Regions from separate parts of the Streptomyces sp. NPDC044571 genome, predicted to be linked through region 2. Evidence: predicted binding sites of a transcription regulator. Region 2 holds the regulator's gene; the other holds the start of a gene.
The links. The regulator HrcA, encoded in region 2, represses chaperone genes, less so after heat shock. The targets are predictions, from matches to a motif close to TTNGCACTCNGNNNNNCNGAGTGCNAA.

Region 1: a site for HrcA is predicted at 1,269-1,295, ahead of groL (chaperonin GroEL). Genes of this name have one in related genera too.

The regions. Positions count from the first base shown of each region.
Region 1 covers NZ_JBEZBN010000011.1:15,591-18,802, forward strand. The annotation lists gene thrC (threonine synthase) at 1-261, shown strand, start outside; gene AB0B01_RS08225 (MoaD/ThiS family protein) at 297-575, shown strand; gene AB0B01_RS08230 (cold-shock protein) at 958-1,161, shown strand; gene groL (chaperonin GroEL) at 1,492-3,111, shown strand.
Region 2 covers NZ_JBEZBN010000009.1:30,394-33,605, reverse strand. The annotation lists gene dnaJ (molecular chaperone DnaJ) at 1-705, opposite strand, end outside; gene hrcA (heat-inducible transcriptional repressor HrcA) at 706-1,722, opposite strand; gene AB0B01_RS07020 (MBL fold metallo-hydrolase) at 1,859-2,584, shown strand; gene AB0B01_RS07015 (DUF3097 domain-containing protein) at 2,613-3,212, shown strand, end outside.

The DNA.
Region 1 (3,212 bases), on a different contig from region 2:
GACGTCAACGACGAGCAGGTCGTCGAGGCCATCAAGATCCTCGCGCAGACCGAGGGCATCTTCGCCGAGACCGCGGGCGGCGTGACCGTCGGCGTGACGAAGAAGCTCATCGAGAACGGGCTGCTCGACCCGGCCCTGACCACCGTGGTCCTGAACACCGGTGACGGCCTCAAGACCCTGGAGGCGGTGGCCGCGGACAGCGGGCAGACCGCCACCATCCGCCCCAGCCTGGACGCGTTCCGCGCCGCCGGCCTGGCCTGACCATCCCCCGCCGTTCCCGGAAAGGCAGTAGCGCCATGAGCGTCAACGTCCGCATCCCCACCATCCTGCGCACCTACACCGCCGGCCAGGCCGAGGTCCCCGCCGAGGGCGCCACCCTGGCCGAGGTCATCGAGTCGCTGGAGAAGAACCACCCGGGCATCGGGGCGCGCATCCTGGACGACCAGGGCAAGCTGCGCCGCTTCGTGAACGTGTATGTCAACGACGACGACGTGCGCTTCGAGGGTGGTCTGCAGGCCGTCACGCCGGACGGTGCCGGGGTCTCGATCATCCCCGCCGTGGCCGGCGGCTGCTGACACGCGCAACCGTAATTACCCCCTCCGTTAATAAGCGGAGGGGGTAATTCTGCTTGATTGGGCGCGGTAGAGTTGGGGAAGTCCCCTCCGCTGTTCTTGCCCGCCGCATATGAGCGGGTCGCGTGAGGGTTGACATTGAGTCAATATGCATGCGCGGTATGGGGCTTTGGCGAGATTTGTCGGGCCCGAGTTGCCCCGGTAGATGCCAAATTTTCACTCTATTTCAATGTATCCGCGTGACCAGATTTCTCGTCGGATTGACCTGTTGCTCACAGCACCGGTGCAGATACATTCAGCCGCGGTCGAGGCGTTCCGGCGCAAGTTCTGACCCGGGACCGCGAAGTGCGGTCCTGCGCAAGGGCCAGTAATAGGGGAGTTAGGCATGGCTCAGGGCACCGTCAAGTGGTTCAACGCGGAGAAGGGCTACGGCTTCATCGCGGTCGACGGTGGTGCGGATGTGTTCGTCCACTACAGCGCCATCCAGATGGACGGGTACCGCACCCTTGAAGAGGGTCAGCGGGTCGAGTTCGAGATCTCGCAGGGCCAGAAGGGTCCGCAGGCGGACATGGTCAAGCTCGCCGTCTAGTCCCGGCGCGATCGACCACCGACGCATACGCAGGAGGGCCCGCATCCCCCGACCGGGATGCGGGCCCTTCTGCGTGCCCGCGTGCGGGTCCGCGTTGGCGTGAGCCGCTTGCACTCTCGGGGGTCGAGTGCTAATCATTGGCGTTAGCACTCTCGTGCTGAGAGTGCTACCACACAGGACCGGGTCGGTGAGGCCCGCAGGGTCCGGCGGGAAGGAACCGCCGGGCACGCAGGCCGTCCGTCGCGGGCGCGGGCGCGGTCCGGAGCAATCCAACCCTCCCCTCGCGTCTCGTGGCGCAGGGGGAACCCCAGTCCTGGAGGACCACTTCAGATGGCCAAGATCATTGCGTTCGACGAGGAGGCCCGGCGCGGTCTCGAGCGCGGGATGAACCAGCTCGCCGACGCCGTCAAGGTCACCCTTGGCCCCAAGGGTCGCAACGTCGTCCTTGAGAAGAAGTGGGGCGCCCCCACGATCACCAACGATGGTGTCTCCATCGCCAAGGAGATCGAGCTCGAGGACCCGTACGAGAAGATCGGCGCCGAGCTGGTCAAGGAAGTCGCCAAGAAGACGGACGACGTCGCCGGCGACGGTACGACCACCGCGACCGTGCTGGCCCAGGCGCTCGTCCGCGAGGGCCTGCGCAACGTCGCCGCCGGCGCCAACCCGATGGCCCTCAAGCGTGGCATCGAGAAGGCCGTCGAGGCCGTCTCCGGCGCCCTGCTGGAGCAGGCGAAGGATGTCGAGACCAAGGAGCAGATCGCTTCCACGGCCTCCATCTCCGCCGCTGACACCCAGATCGGCGAGCTCATCGCCGAGGCCATGGACAAGGTCGGCAAGGAAGGCGTCATCACCGTCGAGGAGTCCCAGACCTTCGGTCTGGAGCTGGAGCTCACCGAGGGTATGCGCTTCGACAAGGGCTACATCTCGGCGTACTTCGCCACCGACATGGAGCGTATGGAGGCGTCGCTCGACGACCCGTACATCCTGATCGTCAACTCCAAGGTCGGCAACGTGAAGGACCTCCTTCCGCTGCTGGAGAAGGTCATGCAGTCCGGCAAGCCGCTGCTGATCATCGCCGAGGACGTCGAGGGCGAGGCCCTGTCGACCCTGGTCGTCAACAAGATCCGCGGCACCTTCAAGTCCGTCGCCGTCAAGGCCCCGGGCTTCGGCGACCGCCGCAAGGCCATGCTCGGCGACATCGCCATCCTCACCGGCGGCACGGTCATCTCCGAGGAGGTCGGCCTCAAGCTGGAGAACGCGGGCCTCGACCTGCTCGGCCGCGCCCGCAAGGTCGTCATCACCAAGGACGAGACCACGATCGTCGACGGTGCCGGTGACAGCGACCAGGTCCAGGGTCGCGTCAACCAGATCCGCGCCGAGATCGAGAACTCCGACTCGGACTACGACCGCGAGAAGCTCCAGGAGCGCCTCGCGAAGCTGGCCGGCGGCGTGGCCGTCATCAAGGCCGGTGCCGCGACCGAGGTCGAGCTCAAGGAGCGCAAGCACCGCATCGAGGACGCCGTGCGCAACGCGAAGGCGGCCGTCGAGGAGGGCATCGTCGCCGGTGGTGGCGTGGCCCTGCTCCAGGCCTCCGCGGTCTTCGAGAAGCTGGAGCTGGAGGGTGACGAGGCGACCGGTGCCAACGCCGTGAAGCTCGCCCTGGAGGCCCCGCTCAAGCAGATCGCCGTCAACGGCGGTCTTGAGGGCGGCGTCGTCGTCGAGAAGGTGCGCAACCTGCCCGTCGGCCACGGCCTGAACGCCGCGACCGGCGAGTACGTCGACATGATCGCCGAGGGCATCATCGACCCGGCGAAGGTCACGCGCTCCGCGCTGCAGAACGCCGCGTCGATCGCCGCGCTGTTCCTGACCACCGAGGCCGTCATCGCCGACAAGCCGGAGAAGGCCACCGCCGCTCCGGGCGGCATGCCGGGCGGTGACATGGACTTCTGATCGGCCCCTGGCTGATCGGCTGTTCTCGACCGAGGGCGGTACTCCCCGTACAGGGGGGTGCCGCCCTCGGGCGTTTCACCGCCGCCGCGCCGGTCCGCCAC
Region 2 (3,212 bases):
CTCGCCCGCGAGCTGGATCCGGGTGCCGTTCTCGACACCGGCCGGGATCTTGACCGTGAGGCTGCGGCGGGAGCGGACCCGGCCGTCGCCCGCACACTCGGGGCACGGGGTCGGGACCACGGTGCCGAAGCCCTGGCACTGCGGGCAGGGGCGCGAGGTCATGACCTGGCCCAGGAAGGACCGAGTGACCTGCGACACCTCACCACGACCACGGCACATGTCACACGTCTGCGCCGAGGTGCCGGGGGCCGCGCCCTCGCCGGAGCAGGTGGTGCACACGACGGCCGTGTCGACCTGGATGTCCTTGGTCGTCCCGAAGGCCGCCTCGTCCAGCTCCAGGTCGAGGCGGATCATGGCGTCCTGGCCGCGGCGGGTCCGCGAGCGCGGGCCGCGCTGCGAGGCCTGGCCGAAGAAGGCGTCCATGATGTCGGAGAAGTTGCCGAAGCCTCCGGCCCCGAACCCGCCCGCGCCGCCGCCACCGCCCGAGGAGGACAGCGGGTCGCCACCGAGGTCGTAGACCTGCTTCTTCTGCGGGTCCGAGAGGACCTCGTAAGCCGCGTTGATCTCCTTGAAGCGCTCCTGCGTCTTCGGGTCCGGATTCACGTCCGGGTGGAGTTCGCGGGCAAGACGGCGGAAGGCCTTCTTGATCTCGTCCTGGGATGCGTCGCGGCGCACGCCGAGAACGGCGTAGTAGTCCGTGGCCACTTACGACTCCGCCAGGATCTGTCCGACGTAACGTGCCACTGCGCGTACCGCTCCCATCGTTCCGGGGTAGTCCATGCGGGTCGGTCCGACCACGCCCATTTTGGCGACAGTTTCGCCGCCCGAACCGTAGCCGACGGAGACGACGGACGTGGAGTTCAGCCCCTCGTAGGCGTTCTCGTGCCCGATCCGTACGGCCATCCCCGACTCGTTGGCCTCGCCCAGCAGCTTGAGGAGCACGACCTGCTCCTCCAGCGCTTCGAGCACCGGCCTGATCGTCAGGGGAAAATCGTGTCCGAAGCGGGTGAGATTGGCGGTGCCGCCGATCATCAGCCGCTCCTCGGCCTCCTCGACCAGGGTCTCCAGCAGGGTCGCGAGCACCGTCGAGACCGTGCCGCGGTCCTCAAGCTCGAAGGACTCCGGGAGGTCCTGTACGAGCTGCGGCACGTCGGTGAACCGGCGGCCGACGACCCGGCTGTTGAGCCGCGCCCGCAGGTCCGCGAGCGAGGTCTCGCCGAAGGGGGCCTGGCAGTCGACGAGCCGCTGCTCGACCCGGCCGGTGTCCGTGATCAGGACCAGCATCAGCCGGGCCGGCGCCAGCGAGAGCAGTTCCACGTGCCGGACGGTGGACCGGGTCAGGCTCGGGTACTGGACGATGGCGACCTGCCGCGTGAGCTGCGCCAGCAGCCGTACGGTGCGCCCCACGACGTCGTCGAGGTCGACGGCCCCGTCGAGGAAGTTCTGGATGGCCCGGCGCTCCGGCGTCGACAGCGGCTTGACCCCCGCCAGCTTGTCGACGAAGAGGCGGTAGCCCTTGTCGGTGGGGATCCGGCCGGCGCTGGTGTGGGGCTGGGCGATGTAGCCCTCCTCCTCCAGCACGGCCATGTCGTTGCGCACGGTGGCGGGCGACACGCCCAGCCGGTGCCGCTCGGTGAGCGCCTTGGAGCCGACCGGCTCCTCCGTCCCGACGTAGTCCTGGACGATGGCGCGCAGCACCTCAAGTCTGCGTTCGCTGAGCATGGCGCACACCTCCAGTGGTCGTCGTCGCTGCTGCCGGCTGGCACTCGCATCGTTCGAGTGCCAGCGATCCCCCGGCCAGTGTACGGCCGGGCGGTACACCCCCGGCAAGGGCGGCCCGCCAGGGTAGCGTCGCGGCATGGAACTGCGATGGGAAGAGGCCGGCTGGGAGCGCTTGACCGGACGGACCGGGCGGCGGCGGCTTCCGGTGTGGGACTGCACGGCGGGGCTGGTGGTGGGCAACGAATCCGTGCTCCTGATCGACCCCGGTTCCTCCGTGCGCGAGGGCGCGCAGCTGCGGGCCGAGGCGGAGCGGCTGACGGGTCGGCGCGTGACCCATATCGCATTCACCCACGGACATTTCGATCACGTCCTGGGCGCCTCCTCCTTCGCCGGGGCCGAGGTCTACGGGGCGGTCGGGCTGGACTCCGCGCTGTCGGCGGGCCGCGCGGAACTGCGGGAGGACGCGGTCCGGCACGGGCTGGCGGAGGCCGACGCGACCGAGGCGGTGGACGTGCTGGTGCTGCCGAAGCACCTGGTGTCGGGCGAGTGGACGCTGGAGCTGGGCGGCTTGCAGGTGCTGCTGGCCAATGTGGGGCCCGGGCACACCCGCTACGACCTGGCGGTCTGCGTGCCGGGCGAGCGCGAAGTGGTCTTCTGCGGGGACCTGGTGGAGGAGTCGGGTGCACCGCAGGCGGGCCGTGACGCCGTGCCCGCGCAGTGGCCGGCGGCGATCGACCGGCTGCTGTCGCTGGGCGGGGAGGACGCACTGTACGTGCCGGGTCACGGAGCGGTGGTCTCCGCCGCCTTCGTCCGTGCGCAACGCGACACACTCCGGGGGCTGTTCGGCGTGTCGGACGGCTGAGCGCGGGGGCTCTTCTACTGTCGGCCGGATGCGTGAGTACTCCCCCGACCTGACCCCGCAGTGGAAGCGCGCCAAGGCCGTGCCCGAGGTGCCGGCCGAGCCCGGCCTGGTGGTCGAGGCGGCGGACACGGACTTCTGCGGCGCGGTGGTGGCCTGCGAGGCCGGCACGGTGACCCTGGAGGACCGCTTCGGCAAGCGGCGGGTGTTCCCGTTGGCGCCCCGGGGGTTCCTGCTGGAGGGCGCGGTGGTGACGCTGACCCGTCCGGTGCGGGCGCCGAAGGGTCCCGGGCGGACCGCGTCGGGCTCGGTGGCGGTGCCGGGGGCGCGGGCGCGGGTGGCCCGGGCCGGGCGGATCTACGTCGAGGGGCGGCACGACGCGGAGCTCGTGGAGCGGGTCTGGGGCGACGACCTGCGGATCGAGGGCGTGGTGGTGGAGTACCTGGAGGGCGTCGACGACCTGCCCTCGGTCGTGGCGGAGTTCGGCCCGGCCCCGGACGCCCGGCTGGGCATCCTGGTCGACCACCTGGTCCCGGGCTCGAAGGAGTCCCGTATCGCGGCCTCGGTCGTCTCGCCGGACGTGCTGGTGGTCGGACACCCGTACGTGGACGTCTGGCAGGCCGTGAAACCG